DNA from 4 places in the Sphingomonas sp. PEI4 genome. Region 2 is predicted to be linked to each of the others. Evidence: predicted binding sites of a transcription regulator. Region 2 holds the regulator's gene; each other region holds the start of a gene.
What was found. Region 2 encodes LexA, which represses DNA repair genes until DNA is damaged. Its sites were predicted from a motif close to GTTCCNCNCTTGTTCT; they were not measured.
Positions count from the first base shown of each region.

Region 1: recA (recombinase RecA) is a predicted target of LexA. The motif match lies at 2,418-2,433, and genes of this name have one in related genera.
Region 3: AC1MLZ_RS03895 (ATP-dependent helicase) is a predicted target of LexA. The motif match lies at 2,367-2,382, and genes of this name have one in related genera.
Region 4: AC1MLZ_RS19505 (ImuA family protein) is a predicted target of LexA. The motif match lies at 2,573-2,588, and genes of this name have one in related genera.

Region 1 covers NZ_CM155258.1:3,413,683-3,419,091, forward strand. The annotation lists gene AC1MLZ_RS15785 (tetratricopeptide repeat protein) at 1-783, shown strand, start outside; gene AC1MLZ_RS15790 (4-(cytidine 5'-diphospho)-2-C-methyl-D-erythritol kinase) at 1,044-1,964, shown strand; gene recA (recombinase RecA) at 2,510-3,583, shown strand; gene AC1MLZ_RS15800 (class I SAM-dependent methyltransferase) at 4,082-4,918, shown strand; gene AC1MLZ_RS15805 (glutathione S-transferase family protein) at 4,936-5,409, shown strand, end outside.
Region 2 covers NZ_CM155258.1:565,009-570,417, reverse strand. The annotation lists gene AC1MLZ_RS02470 (adenosylcobalamin-dependent ribonucleoside-diphosphate reductase) at 1-1,305, opposite strand, end outside; gene lexA (transcriptional repressor LexA) at 2,179-2,850, opposite strand; gene AC1MLZ_RS02460 (molybdopterin molybdotransferase MoeA) at 2,919-4,100, opposite strand; sul1 at 4,409-4,464, shown strand; gene AC1MLZ_RS02455 (SulP family inorganic anion transporter) at 4,533-5,409, shown strand, end outside.
Region 3 covers NZ_CM155258.1:908,860-914,268, reverse strand. The annotation lists gene AC1MLZ_RS03910 (inorganic phosphate transporter) at 1-1,153, opposite strand, end outside; gene AC1MLZ_RS03905 (UrcA family protein) at 1,263-1,592, opposite strand; gene AC1MLZ_RS03900 (GFA family protein) at 1,954-2,349, opposite strand; gene AC1MLZ_RS03895 (ATP-dependent helicase) at 2,451-4,742, shown strand; gene AC1MLZ_RS03890 (glycosyltransferase) at 4,853-5,409, opposite strand, start outside.
Region 4 covers NZ_JBWXPI010000002.1:81,896-87,304, reverse strand. The annotation lists gene AC1MLZ_RS19535 (TetR/AcrR family transcriptional regulator) at 52-642, shown strand; gene AC1MLZ_RS19530 (oxidoreductase C-terminal domain-containing protein) at 656-784, opposite strand; gene AC1MLZ_RS19525 (SOS response-associated peptidase) at 811-1,437, opposite strand; gene AC1MLZ_RS19520 (HU family DNA-binding protein) at 1,484-1,747, opposite strand; gene AC1MLZ_RS19515 (hypothetical protein) at 1,794-1,970, shown strand; gene AC1MLZ_RS19510 (hypothetical protein) at 1,967-2,413, opposite strand; gene AC1MLZ_RS19505 (ImuA family protein) at 2,609-3,370, shown strand; gene AC1MLZ_RS19500 (Y-family DNA polymerase) at 3,534-5,078, shown strand; gene AC1MLZ_RS19495 (error-prone DNA polymerase) at 5,075-5,409, shown strand, end outside.

The sequences.
Region 1 (5,409 bases), 1.3 Mb from region 2:
GCGGCCCGTGTCCTCCTCGCCGACGCGCTCGCCCGCAACACGCTGGTCGACCGCGCGCTCGTCGTGCTCGACGGTATCGACGCGAAAAGCCCCTCCGCCTCGGCTGCCGCCGCCGAGCGCATCGACATCCTCGCCACCGCCGACCGCAACGGTGAAGCGCTCGCCGCCGCCAAGAACCGCGTCGACCAGAAGGACGCCGGCCCCGCCGACTGGCAACGCTATGCCGACCTGTTGCTGACCACCGGCAACCCCGCCGACGCCGCGACCTGGTACCAGCGCATCATCGCCGCGGACGGTGCAAAGGGCGGCAGCTGGGGCAATTGGCTGCAATATGGCGGCGCACTCGACCAGGCCGGTCGCTGGCCCGAAGCGCGCGATGCGCTCGAAAAGGCCGTCGCCCGCGGCCCCGCGCAACCGCTCGCGCTCAACTATCTCGGCTTCGCGCAAGTCGAGCACGGCGACGACATCCCCGCCTCGATCCGGCTCCTCGAACGCGCCACCCGCCTCGATCCCGCGAACGCCTCGATCACCGACTCGCTAGGCTGGGCCTACCACCTCTCAGGCGACACGGCGCGCGCACTCCCGTTGCTCGAACGCGCAGCGCGGAGCGAACCCGCCAACACCGAGATCGGCGATCATCTCGGCGACGCCTATTGGACGGTCGGCCGCCAATACGAAGCGCGGTATGCTTGGCGCGCCGCGCTCCTGACCGCCGAACCAACCGAAACCGCCCGCATAACCGCCAAGATCGCCAACGGCCTTCCGCCAAAAGCTCACCGCTGAAATCCTTCTCCCACCGGAAGAGGGAAGGGCCGACACCTTCCAAAGCCCGTCACCCCAGCGAAAGCTGGGGTATCCCACGAGGCACGCACCACCCGCCCCACACGAGATCCCAGCGTCCGCTGGGATGACGGGTGTTTGTTGGCTAAACCCGCCCGCAGCACTGTCGTCAGGATGACGGACGCTGGAGAGTGCACCTCCAGTTGCCAGCGCCCCGCGGTCAGCTAAGCCAAGTCCAAATCCGCTGAACCTCGAGACCCAAAATGCCCGCCATCACCGAACCCGCCCCCGCCAAGATCAACCTGGCCCTCCACGTCCGCCGTCGCCGCCCCGACGGCTATCACGACCTCGAAACCCTCTTCGCGTTCGCCACCGACGGCGACATCATCACGGTGGTACCCGCCGAGGCCAACACCTTCACCATAACCGGCCCCTTCGCCGCAGCACTCCTCCCAAACACCCCCCCGGCGAAGGTCGGGGCCCAATTGGGAACGGCAAATGACGAAGCACCCCGCGCGCCCAACGCCATCCCAAGCCACGCCCCCTGGCAAGGCAACCTCGTAACCGCCGCAGCCGACGCCTTCACCACCGCCTTTGCCCCAAACACCCACCACGCGATAATTCTCGAAAAGCACCTCCCCATCGCCTCGGGCATAGGCGGAGGCTCAGCCGACGCCGCCGCCACTCTCCGAGCGCTGGCCCGCCTCCACGGGATCTCGACAACCCACCCCCGTCTCCACGAAATTGCCGCAAAGCTCGGCGCAGACGTCCCCGCCTGCCTCGCCAACCGCACCACGCTCGGCACCGGCAAAGGCGACACTCTCACGAACCTCGAAGGCCTGTCCGGCACCCCCCTCCTGCTCGTAAACCCCGGCGTCGCCGTCTCGACCGCGGCAGTCTTCAAGACCTGGGACGGCCAGGACCGAGGCCCGATCCCCGACGGCACCCTCCTCGACCGCGCAAAAGCCGGCCGCAACGACCTCGAGCCCCCCGCGCTGGCGCTAGCCCCCGAAATCGCCCAGGTCCGAGCCCTCCTGGACGCAGCACAAGGCGTCCTCCTGTCCAGGATGTCCGGCTCCGGCGCCACCTGCTTCGCCCTGTTCGAAACCCCCGAAGCCAGAGACACCGCCACAACAACTGCCCAAGCCAACGGCTGGTGGACACTCGCAACGACTTTGGCCTGAACGAAACGACACCAAACGATCAGCCCCCGCGATGGTGCGGCTACGCGATGGCGCGATCACCCCACCTCCGTCATCCTGACGAAAGTCAGGATCCAGAGCCGCAAATCAAACCGCCCGCCACGGACTCGTATCGAACCCGCCCACGAGTCGGCCAGTGCCAGAGCCTATGCCGAACAATCCGAACCGATCTCGACCTAATCACCCAGCCCGTTGGCCCGTAACCCGCACATTTTTTCGGCAGGTGACCCACCCACAGGCACCCACCCGGCGGAGGCCGGGGCCCAATTGGGAAACGTCGCTGACGGACAGCCGCACTTCGTTACTCCAACTTCTTCACCCAGCCTCCGCCGACGGGGCAGCTATCCAATTCAGGCAGGCACCAGCTCGTCTCGGGCTGTTGCTCCGCGACCCTCCCCAGACCCAGCCACCGCAAAATTCCCGCAAAAACCCAACGTTCCCTACTTGTTCCATAAGAACAAAGAGAATACATGGCGTTTGACGCGTTGAATGGCACGCGCGCTTGCTTTAGCGATGGGAGCTTATCAATGACCGCTAATCTGAAAGTGATCGACACCGGCATGGCAACCGCAACCAACGACCGCCAGAAGGCGCTCGACGCCGCGCTCGCGCAGATCGACCGCGCCTTCGGCAAGGGCTCGGCAATGCGCCTGGGCTCGAAGGAAACCATGCAGGTCGAGGTCATCTCGACCGGCTCGCTCGGGCTCGACATCGCACTCGGCGTCGGCGGCCTGCCGCGCGGCCGCGTGATCGAGATCTACGGTCCGGAATCGTCGGGCAAGACCACGCTCGCGCTCCACGTGATCGCCGAAGCGCAGAAGGGTGGCGGCACCGCGGCGTTCGTCGATGCCGAGCACGCGCTCGACCCGGTCTACGCCAAGAAGCTCGGCGTCAACATCGACGAACTGATCGTCTCGCAGCCCGACACCGGCGAGCAGGCGCTCGAGATCGTCGACACGTTGGTCCGTTCGAACGCGATCGACGTGCTCGTGGTCGACTCGGTCGCAGCGCTCGTGCCGCGTGCCGAAATCGAAGGCGAGATGGGCGACAGCCATGTCGGCCTCCAGGCCCGCCTGATGTCGCAGAGCTTGCGCAAGCTCACCGGCTCGATCAGCCGCTCGCGCTGCATGGTGATCTTCATCAACCAGCTCCGCATGAAGATCGGCGTCATGTACGGCAACCCGGAGACGACGACCGGCGGCAACGCACTGAAGTTCTACGCCTCGGTCCGCCTCGACATCCGCCGCATCGGCGCGATCAAGGCCGGCGAAGAAGTGACGGGCAACCAGACCCGCGTGAAGGTCGTCAAGAACAAGGTCGCCCCGCCGTTCAAGCAGGTCGAGTTCGACATCATGTACGGGCAGGGCGTCTCGAAGCTCGGCGAAATCCTCGATCTCGGCGTAAAGGCCGGGCTCGTCGAGAAATCGGGCGCGTGGTTCAGCTATGACAGCGTCCGCTTGGGCCAAGGCCGCGAGAACTCGAAGACCTTCCTCAAGGACAACCCCGAAACCGCCGACCGCCTCGAAAAGCAGATCCGCGCCCGCACCGAGAAGGTCGCCGAGGAAATGATGGCCGGCCCCGACGTCGAAGACGACGCCTAACCCCCTAAACCCCTCTCCCTAAGGGGAGAAGAGGGAGGGGCCCATTGCCCTCGCAATGGGAGGGTGAGGGCACGCGGTGAATGGTGCACGCGCATGATAGCCGAGCACGTGTACGACCGATGATGCAAAACCGATGATGCAAAGACGTAGTGAACTAACACCGCGCCAGCCATCCCCAGCACCACCCCGGCGAAGGCCGGGGTCCAATTGGCAAGGCGGCTCAAAGAAGTCCCGCACCAGGCCAAGCTCCCTCGCGGCAAAAAGCACCGTACTGGCGCGTGAACACCGTCCCCCCCTTGTTCTCCCGCGAAGGCGGGAGCCCAGCCTGGATCCCCGCCTTCGCGGGGAAACAACGAAGCGCAGACTGCCGAGCAAAGTAACGCAACGGGCTCCGCGAAACCTCCAAATACCCAACGCCAAACCCACGCCAGCGACTATACTTCCTATACTTCACTCCAAACCGCAGCCCCAGACCGCAACCATAAAGTACCCCAACCCATGACCACCGCCTATGACTGGACCGGCAGAATAGGCGACGTCTGGGCTGAAGAATGGCGCCGAACCGACCGCAGCTTCACCAACCTGACCCCACATTTGAACGCAGCGATCCTAGCCGCCGCGCCCCCCCGAACCCACAAGATCATCGACATAGGCTGCGGCGCCGGCGCAACCACTTTAGCCGCCGCGCAAGCCCTCCCGAACGCGGTTGTAACCGGCATAGATCTCTCGCCAGCCCTGATCGAGATCGCCAGACACCGCGCCGCAACCCAAGCCAATGCCAGCTTCGAATGCGCCGACATCACCGTCGCCGCCCCGAACCATGCCCCGACAGACCTCTACGTCTCGCGCCACGGCGTGATGTTCTTCGCAGACCCCATCACGGCCTTCGCTACCTTGGCCAAAGCCGCTGCCCCCGGCGCGACGCTCGTTTTTTCCTGTTTCGCCGAACGCGCCGCCAACTGCTGGGCGACCGAAACCATCACTGCAACCGGCGGCGACGCAGACGCCCCGGCAAGCACCGCACCCGGGCCCTTCGCATTCGCCGATCCAACCTATGTCGCGACGATACTTGAAAACGCCGGCTGGCACGCCGCCCGACCTGAGCGCATCGACTTCGCCTACCGGGCAGGCGAGGGCGTCGACCCCGTAGCCGACGCCGTCGACTATTTCCGCCGCATCGGCCCCGCCGCCTCCGCCATTCGCGACGCCGCCCCGGAGGAACGCGAGCGCCACATCGCGCGTCTCACCCAGGTCTGTGAACGTCACGGCAACGGCGCCACGGTGGAATTCCCCGCCGTCGCCTGGATCTGGACGGCGAGCAAATCGGCCGGATAAACGACAGGGGAGCCAGCATGATCATAGTCCACCACCTCGAAAACTCGCGATCACAGCGTATCCTGTGGATGCTCGAGGAACTCGGCCTCCCCTACGAGATCAAGCGCTACGAGCGGAACAGGCAGACCATGCTCGCCCCGCCCGAACTCAAGAAAGTCCATCCGTTAGGCAAGTCGCCGGTTATCGAGGATGCCGACGTCCAAGATGGCCAGGTCGTCGCCGAAACCGGCGCGATCGTCGAATATCTCGTCGACAAGGCCGACGGCAAACTGGGCGCGCCCGCCAAACGCGCCGACGCACTCCGCTACCGGTTCTGGCTCCATTACGCGGAAGGCTCGATGATGCCGCCGCTGCTGCTGAAACTGGTTCTCGGGCGCATCCCGATCATGGGCAAGGTCGCGGTCAAGAAGATCCAGCCGATGATCGACGTCCATCTCGACTATGTCGAATCCGAGCTGTCGCAGCGCCCCTGGTTCGCCGGCGCCGATATG
Region 2 (5,409 bases):
GTCGACCGGCAGCTTGGTCAGGAACGGTGCGCGCGCGAATGCTTCGGTGTCGTAGGCAGGGAAGGTGCCACGCTCCCGTGCCAGCGCCACCGACGTCCGATAGGCCTCGATCGCGATCGCCTTGCCGATCTCCTCGACCAGCGTTGTCGCCGCGCGGCCATAGCGCACCCGCATCTGCTGCAGCAGATTGCCGAGGCCGGTATAGCCGAGACCGATGCGACGCTTGGCGAGCGCTTCGGCGCGCTGTTCCGGCGTCGGGAAGGGCGAGGTGTCGAGGACATTGTCCAGGAACCGCACGCCGACCTGCACTGCGCTACGCAGCCGGTCCCAGTCAACCGCCGCTTCGGGCGTGAACGGGTGCAGTACCATGTTGGCAAGGTTCACATGGCCGAGATCGCAGTCGCCATTGGGCGGCAGGGGCTGCTCGCCGCAGGGATTGGTCGCGGCGATCGTCTCGCAATAGTTGAGGTTGTTCAGCCGGTTGACGCGGTCGATGAAGATCACGCCGGGCTCGGCATAGTCATAGGTCGTGCGCGTGATCAGGTCGAACAGCTCGGCGGCGGGCAGCCGGCGATAGACGTACCACGGCCGCCCGTCCTTCTCGCCGACCGCGACATGCTCGCCGTCCGCGCGCGGCACGTGGAAGCCCAGGTCCCAGTCCGCGCCGGCCTCCAGTGCCGCCATGAAGTCGTCCGTCACGGTTACCGACACGTTGAAGTTCTTCAAGAAATCCTTGCGCGTCTTGGCGGAGATAAACGCCAACACGTCGGGGTGCCAGACCGGCAGCACGCCCATCATCGCGCCGCGCCGAGAGCCGCTCGACCGGATCGTGACGCACATCCCGTCCCACATCGCCATGAACGGGATCACGCCCGACGAGATCGATCCGGTCCGGCCGACGACCGCGCCGTCCGGGCGCAACGTACCGAAATCCATGCCGATGCCGCCGCCCTGCTGCTGCGTGAACGCTGCGACGTTCAGTGCCGGCATGATCCCGACACCGGGTAGGCCGGGTTCGCTGTCCATCGAATCCTGGATCGTCGGCGAGACGAAGCAGTTGATCCATGTCACGCGTTTGGTCGTGCCTGCGCCTGCGAAGATGCGTCCGCCCGGTACCCAGTCGCGGGCTTCGAGCGCGCCAAGCGCCTTGGCGGCCTGCGCCGCATCGTCGTTCGCATAGACGCCGCCGACGACTCGCGCGAACGTATCGGACGGCGTTGCCTCGCTACCGTGGCGGTATTTCTCGCGCCAGATATGGACGGTGACGGGCTGGTCGAGCGGGCCCATTGCGGTATCGGAAGTCATCGGGCGAACCTTAAGTCATTGTACGGGCCAGCGTTCGACATACCCAATCTCGGGACGGAAATGGCCTCTTCCAATCTATGGGTTTGAAATCCGGAAAGCGCAACATGCAGTGTGTGAAGCGGTACATTCATGCCATAGGTTGATGATTGCTCGGGCAGGCGCGTGGTGCGCATCGCGATGCTCCGATCGCGATGAAAGGTTCGATGCTATTTTTCCTGGCGTACCCAAAGCCCCCCTTTGGTTCGCTCTCGCGTGGGCATGACCGACAGGCCCCGAGCAGGCGAACTTGTCGAGCCTGTGTCTGGCGAACCGGGTGATGAAACTGGATTGAAGGATGCCTCGGCACGGTGAGGCATCAATCGCACATCCCTTCTTTTGCCAACGCCATTGGCGAACCGCTCTGCATGCTTCTTCAAGCACAAGGTATCACCCGCCTTAAGCGGCGGCCTTGGTGCTGTTCGCTAGACTTGCCGTCCGTGACTCTGACAGCGCCATCGTCAACACAATCCTCGGCATGGGCGACAACCGGGAAACGCGTAGCTCCATCAACCGGCGAATTGTCTGCTTTAGGCGCGCCACCTTGTACAACCCGCTTTTGCAGACGCAAAATCGCCGAGGTTCGTTACGGAATGAGCGCGACTGCAAACCGATCGTTAGACGGCGTTGCTCCGATCCAGAGGACGAGCATCTTAGTCGAGTGTCGATGCTACGCACTGATAACATCCCGCACTACCGGTTATGACGACTGGAGCAACGCTCCGGCCTTTGTCGGGGCCTACGCGAACGGCCGTCACTACCGGTCGCTTTGGCATCCACATCGGCTTTTCATCCGCCGCACCGCCTTGATGTCAAACGCGTCTCGATACCCGCTACTCAGTCGTAGCGGCGGAGAATGCCGGAGAGCTTGCCCTGCACGCGGACTTGGGCGGGGGCATAGCGTTGGGGGTCATAGGCGCGATTGGCAGGGTCGAGGCGTACCATGGCGCCTTCGCGGCGGAAGTATTTGAGCGTGGCTTCGCTGTCCTCGATCAAAGCGACGACGATCTCGCCATCACGAGCGGTCTCGGTACGGCGGATCAGGGCGTAGTCGCCGTCGAGGATGCCGGCCTCGACCATCGAGTCACCGGAGACTTCGAGCGCGTAATGCTCGCCCGTGCCGAGGAGCGCGGCGGGGACGGCGAGCATCGTGCTGCCTTCGAAGGCCTCGATCGGGACGCCGGCAGCGATGCGGCCGTGGAGAGGTATCTCCACGACGTCGTTCGCCGGGTGCGGTACGGCGGCGGACGCGGGTTTTACATTCGATGCCTTCGCCTGCGCCTTCTTTTCCGCACGCTCAGGCATCCGCAACACTTCGAGCGCGCGGGCGCGGTTCGGCAAGCGGCGGATGAAGTTGCGCTCCTCAAGCGCGCTGATCAGGCGATGGACGCCCGACTTCGATTTGAGGTCGAGCGCGTCCTTCATCTCCTCGAACGACGGCGAGACGCCGGTTTCGTTGAGGCGATCGTTGATGAAGCAGACGAGTTCGTGCTGCTTGCGCGTGAGCATGGCGGTTCTCCGTCCGGAACAGACGAGGAACTTCTATGGAACATAATTAACGCCGTCAAGCGTCCGTATCACGCGATAACGAGGATTTCCGCCGATTCGCCGGCCAATGCGATCGGAGCGCTGCCGGGGCGAACGATCAGACAGGTCGACCGGGCCAAGGTCAGCAGCATCGAGCTGTCCTGTATCGTGGACGCATAGGCCTTGCCGTCTTTGAGTTCGGCGCGGAGATAATCGGTGCGGGCGTTGTTCGCAGGCAGGTCTTCGCCGAGCAGCGCGTGCGTCGTCTGCGGTAGCGGATCGCGTGCGCCGGCCATGTGCGCGACGACGGGCTTGACGAACAAGATAGCGGTGACGAACGCCGAGACCGGGTTGCCGGGCAGGCCTAGCACCATCATTCCGCCGATCCGGCCGGCCATCATCGGCTTGCCGGGGCGAAGCGCGATGCGCCAGAAATCGATGGTACCGCCGGCCGCTTCGATCGCCGGGCGGACGAGGTCGTGATCGCCGACCGATGCACCGCCGGTGGTGACGAGCAGGTCGGCCTGGACGCTGGCGAAGGCGTTGCGCAGGACGTCGAGGTTGTCGGGGAGGATGCCGAGGTCGATGACGTCGACGGGCATGTCGGCCAGCATCGCGGCGAGCATGATGCCGTTCGATTCAGGGAGCGCGATGCCGTCGGTGATCGAGCCGGGGGGGACGAGTTCGTCGCCGGTCGCGGCAACTGCAACGCGCACGCGGCGGTTGACGGCGAGGCTGCCGTGCCCGCCGGTCGCTGCGACTGCGATGCGCGCGGGGCTGAGGCGGTCGCCGGCGGCGATCAGGCGAGTTCCGGTGGAGAAGTCGAGTCCCTTGCGGCGCGTGTTGCGGCCGAACGTCGTCGGGCCTTCGCCGGCGAGGATCAGGGCTTCGCCGTCCCGTTCGGCTTCTTCCTGGACCATCACCGTGTCGGAGCCTTCGGGCATCGCCGCGCCGGTGAAGATGCGGGTGGCTTCTCCAGCGGCGACCTGGCCGGCGAAGGGGCGACCGGCGGCGCTTTCGCCGATGACTTTCCAAGGGCCGGGGAGGTCGGCGTAACGGATCGCGTAGCCGTCCATTGCCGAGAGGTCGGCGGCGGGTTGGGTGCGGCGCGCGAGGATATCCTGCGCGGCCCACCGGCCTGCGGCGTCGCGCAAGCCGACGGTCTCGCTACCGACGCGGGGGGCCATTGTGAAGAGGCGGGTCTGGGCTTCGGCGACGGGGACTAGGGTCATGCTTTTAGCTCTGATATTGCGCGATGTTCCTGCCGGAAGTGCAGGAAGTTCACACGCTGGGAGACATTTCGGTGGGGGCGGTTCTGGCGATCGAGGTTTGGAACGGTCTCGTCCGGCAGAAGGTCCGGCAGGAGCGCGTTAGTTTGGGGCATGCCTGGCGCTTTGCCATGGGCTGGGGGTGTAGGACAAATGTTGTTGGCCCCGCAGACGCAACCTCTTCATCCTGACTTTCGCGAGGATGCCGGGCTGGGGTAACGGGCAACAGGTTGCGCTGCGATATGCTACTCGGTATCAAGCCGAGCATTCGCCCTGGACCCGGTGCAATTCCGGGTGGCTATTCCGGCCGCCGATCCGCCGGACAACGCAACGACGTCTTCAAAGTGAACCGCTCGCGCAATTGTGGCGGTTCGTGCGTCCTATGCGGATACATCCATGACATCTTCAGCAATCTCTCGTTACCGCACCGAATGGTTCAGCGGCCAAGCCGCCGCGCGCCGCGACGTTCTCGCCGGCATGGTCGGCACCTTCGCGCTTATCCCCGAGGTCATCGCCTTCTCGTTCGTGGCCGGCATCGATCCCGAAGTCGGCCTGTTCGCCTCGTTCGTGATCGGCATCGTCATTGCGTTTGCCGGCGGGCGGCCCGCGATGATCTCGGGCGCGGCAGGCTCGGTCGCGCTGGTCGCCGCCGCCCTCGTTCACGCGCACGGACTTCAGTATCTCCTGGTCGCGACGATGCTCGCAGGGCTGCTCCAGATCGCATTCGGGCTCGCCAAGCTCGACGTGCTGATGCGGTTCGTCTCGCGCTCGGTCCGCACCGGATTCGTCAATGCGCTCGCGATCCTGATCTTCTCTGCGCAGGTGCCGCAGATGGTCGGGATCAGCTGGCAGGCATATGCGATGATCGCGGGTGGCCTTGCGATCATCTATCTCGTCCCGCGCATATCGACCGCGGTTCCATCGCCGCTGATCTGCATCGTCGTGCTGACGGCAATCGCGATGTGGTTTCCGATGCCGCTAAAGATGGTTGGCGATCTCGGGCGGTTGCCATCGTCGTTGCCGTCGCTGGGGTTCCCCGACGTGCCGTTTACCTGGGAAACGCTACGGATCGTCGCGCCCTATGCGCTGGCGATGGCATCCGTGGGGCTGCTCGAGTCGATGATGACGGCCAGCGTGGTCGACGAACTGACTGAGACGACCAGCTCGAAAGCGCGCGAGTGCACCGGGCTTGGCCTCGCCAACATCGCCGCGGGCGCGTTCGGTGGCATCGCCGGTTGCGGCATGATCGGCCAGACCGTCGGCAACGTGCGCT
Region 3 (5,409 bases), 340 kb from region 2:
ACATGTCGTTGCGCAGGTTGGGCGTCGCCGCGGCCGGCACCTTGCCGAGCGAACCATAGCCCGCGATCCGGCTCGATACGTCGTCCGACAACGTCGCCAGCGCACCATAGACGACCGGATCGGCAACCCGCTTCGATTTCAGCGCCTGCGTGACGGCGGTGCGGGCCGCACCCACGTTCGCCGGCGTGCCGTCGGCATGCGCGACATACGCCGCCGATGCCGCCTGCGCTGCCTGGACGAACGCCGGGGTCGCGCTTTCCGGCATGGTCCGGTTGAGCGCATAGGCGGTCGGCGCGCAGCCGATCAGGATGAGCATGATGAGGCCCATGCCCTTCTGCCCGTCATTGCTGCCGTGCGCGAAGCTGACCGCGGTGCAGGTGCCGATCAGCAGCGCACGGATGCCGCGCGGCGGTGGCGTCTGGCCCTTGGGTGCCTCGTACAGCGTCTTGTCGCGCAGGAACCGCTTCATCACGAGCAGCAGCAACAGCGCGCCGACGAAGCCGATCACCGGGCTGAACGCGAGCGCGGAGAGCACTTTCCACACCTGCGTCATGTCGACGCCCGACGTTCCGTCCGAACCGCCGCTGATCAACTGGTTGGCGAGCCCGACGCCGAGGATCGACCCGATCAATGCGTGGCTCGACGAATTGGGCAGTCCGACCGCCCAGGTCGCGAGGTTCCAGAGGATCGCCGCAAGCAGCAGCGCGAAGATCATCGCGAACCCGCCCGCGCTGCCGACGTTGAGGATCAGGTCGACCGGCAACAGCGTGACGATCGAATAGGCGACCGCCCCCGACGACAGCATCACCCCGAGAAAGTTGAAGAAGCCCGACCACACGACCGCGAACGGTGCCGGCATCGAATGCGTGTAGATGACGGTGGCGACTGCATTGGCGGTGTCGTGAAAGCCGTTCACGAACTCGAACCCGAGTGCGATCAGCAACGCGAGCGCGAGAAATGCGAACGCACCGCCCGCCAACGTCTCGCCGACCTGCGCGGTATCGGTGGCGATGCTGATCCCCGCATAGGCCAGTCCGCCGAGCAGTATCGCGAAGAATATCCATCGCCCCGACGGATGCAGCGAATGATCGAGCTTCGGGCCGCTACGGGGCGCCGAAGCGATCGCATCCGCGGTGAGTGTGGTGGTAGCCATATCGCGTGCAGTCGGCCCTAACGGTGACAACTTTATGACAGGCCCGGTCAAGACGTCGCGGGGGGCTGGCCCGAAGACGGGGCGGCAGCCGTGCCGCCCCGTTCGCGGGTCATCGCGCTGCGACGATGCTCGCCAGCTGCACGCCGTTGCGTCCGAGCAAGGCCGCGACCTGGAGGCCGGCGTCCTTGGTCATCTCCCGTCGGCATTGCTGCGAGTCGCCAAGGGCGTGGAGGCCGGCGGTACGGGGTGCGCATGCGGCGTTGATCGCGGATTGCACGCGGCGCCGGAATGCCGTCCGCCCGGCGTCCTTGGTCAGGTCCAGGCCGGCATGGCTGACGCGTACGGAAACCGGATCGCGCAACGGGTCTGCCGCAACGCTGGTGGAAAAAAGGCAAGCGCCGACGATCGCCGCGCAAGCGACGCTGATCGAGATCTTCATGATGATGTCCTCAAATGGTCCTGCGGTCCGCACGCTCGATAGCGCGCGGGCAACGGCTTGCGTCTCGTAAGACCTTTCTGAATGCGGCCTCTGCGATCACGAACCACGTTGCTGGCGCGACGCCTACGCCGCGATCGTTACGCTTGCGCGTCGCTTCCGAGACGATTCGAGGGCAGTGTGCGTTTCAGGATCAATTCGACCGGCGGCGTCGTCAAACGGACAAGGAGACCGGCCACGACCCCCGTTTCCTCGAACGCCGACCCAAACGCGCTGCGGGACCGAGCAAATCGCACGGTCAGCCATATAAAATAGCACGGTCTGGCCTCTCGCCCGCTACACGCCGCCATCCAGACCGCGTCGGTCACATGCCCGGATATCGATCGAACGCTGGCAATGCGGCTACGTCGGTCATCCACGCCAACCGTTCCGCGACCTGGATATGCGCGCCCGGCGCCGCGGCTTCGGGGTCGTCCAGCGTGCACGACTGGATATCGATGATTCCCGGCAGATAGGCGGCGTTGGCGTAGAACAGCCCCGTTCCGCATTGTCCACAGAACTGCCTTCGTCCGCTCGCCGACGATTCGTAGGTCACCGGATCACCCGAAACGGTCACCTGCTCGGTCTTGAACGCGATCCAGCCGACCATCGGCGCGCCTGCGCTGCGACGGCAATCGCCACAATGGCACAGCGCATGATGCTCGGGCTCGCCCGCCGCGACATAGCTGATCGCCCCGCAATGACATCGTCCCGCCAGCATGCTCGCCTCCTTATGATGTTCCTGACTTGTTCCACGTATCGTCGACCTGTGCAAGCCATACCCGCTTGCCCGATCGGCCGCCGTTCCCTACCTGTTCACCGGTGAACCACATCGCCCCTACGTCCGCGCCGCAAGCAGAGCCTCCCTATCTCCGCGGTCTCAATCCGCCGCAGCGTGAGGCAGTGTTGACCACCGACGGCCCCGTGCTGATCATCGCCGGCGCCGGCACCGGCAAGACCGCGGCGCTGACCGCGCGTCTGGCGCACCTGATCTTCACCAAAAAGGCGTGGCCGTCGGAGATCCTCAGCGTCACCTTCACCAACAAGGCCGCGCGCGAGATGCGCGAGCGCGTCGGGCGGCTGGTCGGTGACGCGGTCGAGGGCATGCCGTGGCTCGGCACCTTCCACGCGATCGCTGCCAAGATGCTGCGCCGCCACGCCGAGCTGGTCGGGTTGCAATCGAACTTCACGATCCTCGATACCGACGACCAGTTGCGGTTGCTGAAACAGCTGATCCTCGCTGCCGACATCGACGAGAAGCGCTTCCCGACGCGCAGCCTCGCCGGGCTGATCGACCAGTGGAAGAACAAGGGTCTCGTCCCCGCCGACATCGATGCGGGCGAGAGCGAACGCTATGCCAACGGTCGCGGCGGCGAGCTGTACCAGCAATACCAGACCCGCCTGATCGCGCTGAACGCCTGCGACTTCGGCGACCTGCTGCTCCACATGCTCGTCATCCTGAAGACGCACCGCGACGTGTTGAGCCTGTACCAACAGCGCTTCAAATACATCATGGTCGACGAGTATCAGGACACCAATTCGTCGCAATATCTCTGGCTGCGGCTGCTCGCGCAGGAGCGCAAGAACATCGCCTGCGTCGGTGACGACGATCAGTCGATCTATTCGTGGCGCGGTGCGCAGGTTGAGAACATCCTGAAGTTCGAGCGGGATTTTCCGGGGGCGAAGGTCATCCGGCTGGAGCAGAACTATCGCAGTACGCCGCATATTCTGGGCGCGGCGTCGGGCGTAATCGCCAACAATGGCGGGCGGCTGGGGAAGCAACTCTGGACCGAACTCGACGTTGGCGAGAAGGTGAAGGTCATCGGCGTCTGGGACGGCCCCGAGGAAGCGCGGCGGGTCGGCGAGGAGATCGACATCGTCCGCCGCTCCGGCAAGAGCCTCGACGACGTCGCGATCCTGGTGCGCGCGCAGCACCAGACGCGCGAGTTCGAGGACCGCTTCATCGCGATCGGCATGCCGTACAAGATCGTCGGCGGCTTCCGCTTCTACGAACGCGCCGAGATCCGCGACGCGCTGGCGTACCTCCGTGTCGTCAACCAGCCCGCGGACGACCTCGCCTTCGAACGCATCGTCAACGTCCCCAAGCGCGGCCTCGGCGACAAGGCGGTCGCGCGCATCCACCAGCTCGCGCGCGCCACCGGTACGCCGCTGACGACCGCCGCCGCGCGCATCCTCGACACCGACGAACTGACCGGCGCGGCGAAGAAGTCGCTTGGGCGGCTGGTCGGGGACATCGCCCGCTGGCGCGACATGGCGACCAGCCTGCCGCACGCCGAACTCGCCCGCCAATTGCTCGACGAGAGCGGCTACACCGCGATGTACCAGGCCGAAAAGTCGGTCGAAGCAACCGGCCGTCTGGAGAATCTCAGCGAACTCGTCCGCGCGATGGAGGAATACGACTCGCTCGGCGCGTTCCTCGAACACGTCTCGCTGGTGATGGATAACGAAGGCGGCGCGCAGGACCCGCAGGTCACGATCATGACCATCCACGCCGCCAAGGGCCTCGAATACGACACGGTGTTCCTGGTCGGCTGGGAGGAAGGCCTGTTCCCGTCGCAGCGCTCGCTCGACGAGGGCGGCGTGAAGAGCCTCGAGGAGGAACGCCGCCTGGCCTATGTCGCGATCACGCGCGCACGGCGCTTGGCGGTGATCCTCCACGCCGCCAACCGCCGCATCTACGGCCAATGGAACTCGTCGATCCCCTCGCGCTTCGTCGCCGAACTTCCTGCCGAGCACATCGAAACGGAAACCACCATGTCGGGCGGCGCGAGCCTCTGGCAAGCGAACTGGTCCGATCGCGCCGATCCGTTCGCCGACGTCGCGCGGGGCACGGGTCGGGGGCCGGGCTGGCAACGGGCGGCAGGCACCGGCAGCACCTTCTCCGCCAAACCCGCGCGGGTGGTGGAAAGTCGGGCCAGTGCCGTCAGCCTCGGCAACAAGGGCCGCGACGACCTGTCGCTCGGCATGCGCGTGTTTCACCAGAAGTTCGGCTACGGCGCGATCGCCGAGATCGAGGGCAACAAGCTGGAGATCGACTTCGAAAGCGCGGGTCGGAAACGGGTGATGGATACGTTCGTGACGCTGACGCCTTGAGCGCGGCGTTCACGGATGCCGGAGCCAAACGAACAGCGGTCATCGCGTACCTCCCCCTCCGTCTGGCGAGTGCCAGCCACCCCCCCCCCTGGCGGGGGAGGATTGCAATTTTAGTCGGCTGTGGCTGGCGCCCAGAGTGAGACGGCCAGGTCTTCCAAATAGTCTGCGGCCACCTTTGCCGCGTCGGCATCGTACAGGTCGGCGAGTGCCGCTGGGTCCAGTGCCTTGGCGGCGTCGAGGATGCCGCGCCACGGCGTCAGTGCGCCCGGCCATGCGGGGAGCGCCACTGCCGCGCCCAGTTCGGCCAGCCGCTCGGCCTTGCGGGTCTGCTCGCTGAAATAGCGCCACTCGGGCGCGCACACATAAGGCCGGCCGACGCGGGCGATCTCGTGCACGGTATTGTCGCCGGCGGACGCGATGACGACGTCGGCGGCGGCGATGTGATCGGTCACGCCCGGCACCCAGCCGAGTTCGACGAGGTTGCCGAAATCGGTCTCGTGACCCTCGCGGTGGACGGGTCCGAGCACCAGCCACAGCGCGTCGGGCACGGCGCGCGCGGCCATCGTCAGCGGCGCATAGGGCGTTCCCGCACCGCCGCCGCCGGTCAGGACGACGACGATCTCGCGATCGGGATCGAACCCCAGTTTCGCGCGCGCCTCCGCCTTCG
Region 4 (5,409 bases), on a different replicon from region 2:
ATGCCTGCCCCACCTGTTACTCAATCCCCCGCCGCCTCTCCGTTCCCGTCAATGGCGGCGCGCGAGGCGCTGCGGATCGAGAAGCGCGATGCGTTGCTGCGGGCGGCGGTGAAGATGTTCAACGAGCGCGGCTTCCACGCGACCTCGCTCGATGACGTGGCGGCGAGCCTTGGCGTGACCAAACCGGTGATCTATCACTATCTGGGCAACAAGGATCAGGTGCTGTTCGAGTGCGTCCGCATCGGGCTGGAGCAGTTGCGCGGCGCTGCAGAACGGTCCCAGCAGACCGGCGGGGACGGTCTCGACCGGCTAAAGGCGTTCTTGCGGCTCTATGCCGAGGTGACGATGGACGATTTCGGCCGGTGCGTCGTCCGGACGCAAGACGAGGTGCTGTCGTCCAGCGCGCGCAAGGAGTTCCTCGCGCTGAAGACCGAGATTGACGGGACGATGCGCGGCATGATCGAGGAGGCGGTCGCCGACGGATCGGCCGCGGTGAAGGACGTGCGGCTGACAGCGTTCACGCTAGCGGGCGCACTCAATTGGCCCGCGCGCTGGTTCCGCCCGGAGGGGCCGATGTCGGCGCAACAGGTCGCGCACGACATCGTCGAACTTCTGTGTTCAGGGATAAGTCCGACCCGCTGAACGGGCGCCATGGTCAGGCGCTCATGTCCTTCAGCATCACCGCTGCGTCCGCCAACATCGCCGGAGCGACGACCGCGCCGGTCTCGATTAGGTTCCTTCTGTGGACGTAATCCTTAACTGCACCGACACAGTCGAGCCCGATGACTCACCCCTCACGCAGTGAAGTCGTTAAAGACCGACCCGCATCAGTTGTGACGGATAGGAGGCCACAAGATCCTTCAGGTTTTCCCACGGTGCCGATAGCCAACGATCGTAGTCGTCATCATGAAGAACGACAGGCATAGCTTTGGGGTGGATCGGCGCCACGATCGCGTTCGGCTCTGTTGTCAGGAATCCGTACGCATTGCCGCGTTCCGTCGGACGCCAGATGCCGGCAAAGGCGAAGATTGGGCGACTAGGAACGTCGAACCAGTGCAGCGGCTTTTTTCCGTCCTCGCCGGGCGCGATCCCGAACTCGGAAAATGCCGTCACCGGGACCAGACAGCGGCGTGCGGGCGTAGTCAGCATTGACCGCCAGAAGCTGGAACTGAGATTGCGTACGTTGGTCACATACTTGGTAAGTTTGACCGCCGGATCGCGCTTGCTCGGCACCTGGGTTGGCACGCCCCATTCCATCCGCTCGATCTTTCGATCGGCGCAGTCCTGAACGACGACCTGGCCATAGAACGGCGTCTTTTTACCCGTGGGAAAGATGTCGGCAGCCGGGTAGGTCTCGTCCGGCTCGTAGGAAGGGCGGATGCCAAATGTAGCAGCCACGTCGGCCTGCTTCGCCGTCAGCCTGTAACGATTGCACATCCGCGCCTCCCATCGGCGCCGGCGACTGATCGCCGGCCCTCGTTCATCAGAGCTTGTCTTTCAGGCCCTTGGCGGCAGCGAACGAAACCTTTTTCGATGCTGCAATCTTCATCGGCTCGCCCGTGGCGGGGTTACGACCGTCGCGCTCAGTGCGGTCCTTCACGGCAAACTTGCCGAAGCCGGGAATCGAAACTTCTTCGCCCTTCACGGCTGCTGCCGCGATCTGGTCAAACACGGCCGTGATCGCCTTCTTTGCATCGGCATCGTTCGAACCGGTCGCTTCCGCGACGCCCTTAACCAGTTCACTCAGCTCATGCTATTCGTACTCCGTTGGAAACACCGGCGGGACCTTAGCCATGGCGAACGACGAGACAAAGACCGTACTGGACGACGCGAGCGTCGCGGCGGTTCGTCTCATGCTGGATACGCTCGCGGATCACGATGTCGCCGAAGTCTATGAGGCGACTGGAGGGCAGGGGCCGATCGCCGATCTCGCAGCCGAAGCAATGCGGACCCGCAACATCGATCTCTAGCGGCCGGCGATGCGCTCGCGGGTGACGCGCGGATCCTCGTAGAGATCGCGGATTGCTCGGAGCCGAAAGACATTCCACCAGCGCTGCCAGCGATGCTCGGCCGCATCGTGGATCATGTGGCAGCGCTGACATAGCGCTTTGAGGTTCGAAGGCGCGCTGTTGCCAGGATCATGATCGAGGTGCGCGCAGGCCAGGACGACATAGGTCACCCGGACCGACGCCAGCGCGAACCCGGCCTTCATCGAGATCCGCTTGCCGCGGTTCGACCGCCAGCACCGGATATCGGCATCCCACCACCGTCCGTCGCCGAGATGGACCACACGGCGCAGATGCGGCCGGCTGCACCCCTCGCATCGGGAGCCGGCACGATCGAACCGGACCGTTTGCGACAGCTGCCGCCAGTCGATCGGGTAGAGCCAGCGGTTCTCGGGGCGGATCGGCATGACGATTCTATGAGTCACCCAAAATCGAAACGGAAGCGAATAATTCGTGGTTTGTTGCCGCTACGTATATTTTTCGTTCCCTTCGTGAGCCGAGGGGAAAGGCAAGCCTCTTGCCCGGATTGGGACGATCAAAGCGCTTGCAATGTTGGAGATGGTAACGGAACATAAAGGGAACGAGTAGAGTGTAAGAACATGATGTCCCCCGCCTCCGAGTCCCTCGCAACCAGCATTGCTCATCTGCGGACGATCGCCACGCCGGTGACCGACTACCGCGTGCTGCCGTTCGGCGTGGCCGCGATCGACGGCCGGCTTGGGGCTAAGGGTTTGCGTGCCGGCGCACTTCACGAGGCGACGGCGCGCAGCGCGTCGCTCGTGGATGATGCCGCAACGACGCTGTTCCTTGCTGGCATTGCGGCGCGTGAAGCTGCCAATGCCAGCGGCCCTGTGTTGTGGGCCACGTGCCGCACCGACCTGTACGCGCCGGCTTTGGCGCAGGCAGGCCTGTCCTCATCAGATGTCATTTATGCTCAGCCATATGATGACGCGGCGTTGCTCGCCGTGATCGAGGACGCGGTTCGCGACGGGACGCCATCGGCGATCGTCGCAGAGGCAAGCAAGGTGTCGATGGTCGCCACCCGCCGCCTGCAGCTGGTGGCGGCTGAAGCTGACATGCCGGTGCTGCTCCTTCGCCGTCGCCGCGGCCGTGATCAGGATCCTCTTTCCGAACCGTCCGCCGCGTGGACGCGCTGGCGGATCGGCTCCGCGCGTTCGGCACGGTTGGAAGTCGCGGGTGTAGGAAGAGCGAGATGGTCGGTCGAACTGGCGCGGCAGCGCGGCGGTGAGGGCTTTTCCCTGATAGTGGAGGGCAGCGATGAGACGGGTCGTCTCGCTGTTCCTGCCGAACTTAGCCATCGAGCGGCTGAGACGGCTGGAACGGCCCGCTACGCGGCTGCCTGAGCGGCCCGCCCTGCAACAGCCGGTCGACGACGATCCGGGTGCCTGTTCGGTGCCGCGGGGCGGCGGATGGCGGCCTGGTGCCCGTTGGGCGCGAGAGGGTGCGCAATCACGTGGTGACGTTGAGGCGCAGATCGCCGCGCTACCAGTCCATGCAAAGCCGCCCATGCGCGAGCTTGGTCGGCGATCGGAAGCAGCCAATCATCCCTATAAATCGGCGAACCCGTCGAAGCCGATAGTTTCTGCATCGCGTCTTAATATTAAAATCACCGTATCTGCACCGCTTGCCTTGGTTGGAAAGGTTGGGCGACGCGAGGAGGTGGTTGCTGCTTGCACAGGCGCGCAGGCTCTCGGCATTCACGCAGGCATGGCGGCTACGCACGCCCGCGCGCTGGTGTCAGATCTCGACTTTCGTCCGGCCGATCCTGAAGCCGACGCCGCGCTACTCGATCGCCTTGCGCTGCTGGCTGTTCGACGCTGGTCGCCGATTGCGGCAGTGACGCCGGCAGACGGGATTTGGATCGATCTTGCCGGCTGCGATCATCTTCATGGCGGAGAAGAGCGGTTCTGCGGTCGCCTGCTGGCTTTCTGCCGTCGCGCCGGCTTCACAGCCCGTGTTGCGGTAGCCGACACGCCAGGCGCTGCGCACGCGCTGGCCCGCTTCGGAAAGGACGATCTTACCCGCGTCGAACCACGCGGAACGGTAGAGGCGCTGAGCCCATTGCCGGTCGCCGCGCTGCGCCTGGGACCGACGGCGCTCACTGCGGCGCGCAAGTTCGGCTTTGAGCGGATCGCGGATCTCCTGCCGGTCGCGCGCGGGCCGTTGGCACGACGGCTTGGCTTGGCCGCCATCACTCGCCTCGATCAGGCTCTAGGTGGGATGGCAGAGCCGATCACGCCGCGCGAGGATGCGGAGGTGCCAGCCGTCGAGCGTCGGCTACTGGAGCCGATTAGCACAGCCGAGGCGATCGAGCAGGTCATGGGCGACCTCCTGCGCGACCTTGCGGAGCTGCTGCAGACCAAGGGGCTTGGTGCCAGGTCGCTGCGCCTGACTGGCCTGTGCGTCGACGGCAGCGAGCAGATCGTCGCGGTCGGCACATCTCGGCCGACCCGCGAGGTCTCACATCTCCTGCGGCTGCTGAAGCTGCGCATCGAGCGCATCGACCCAGGCATGGGGCTTGAACAATTCTGGCTGGTGGCGCCGCACACCGAGCCGCTCGATGCGGTCGACCTCGGTGCTGTCCTCGCCGGCGAGACATTGGTGCGCGATCCGTCGCGGCTGGTCGACCTCATCGCCGGACGGATCGGGGGGAACGCCGTCTTCCGCATAGCGCCCGTCGAAAGCCATGTCCCTGAGCGGGCCGTTGTCCGCTCCGATCCAAACCTCGTGCCGGGAAGCTGGCCGAGTTGGCAACGCCCGATCCGTCTCTTTGCGCATCCAGAGCCACTACACCGGGTCATGGCGCTAATGCCCGACCAGCCACCGAAACGGTTCGAGTGGAGGGGCAAGACGTACAAAGTCGTCGCCGGCGACGGACCGGAGCGTGTCCACGGCGAATGGTGGCGGCGCGACGCCGAGGTATGGGCGGTCCGCGACTATTACCGGGTCGAGGACGAGGCAGGAGGTCGTTACTGGGTCTTCCGCAGGGGTGACGGCTTCAAGGACGACACGGGCGATCTGTCCTGGTGGATGCACGGGGTCTTTGGATGACCCACTATGTCGAGCTTCAGGTGCTGACGCACTTTTCGCTGTTGCGCGGCGCGTCCAGCCCCGACGAGCTGTTCGCGGCTGCTGCGCTGCTTGGGTATCCCTCGATCGGGATCAGCGACATCGGCACCGTGGCCGGCGTCGTGCGTGCGTGGGAAGCGCAGAAGGCGACAGGCGTCCGCTCGATCGCCGGCACGCGCGTCGATCTGTCCTGCGGCCGACGCCTGCTGCTCTACCCAATCGATCGCTCGGCCTGGTCGCGAATTACGCGACTGCTGACCGTAGGCAAGAAGCGGGCAGGGAAGGGCGGTTGCCTACTGCACTGGCATGATCT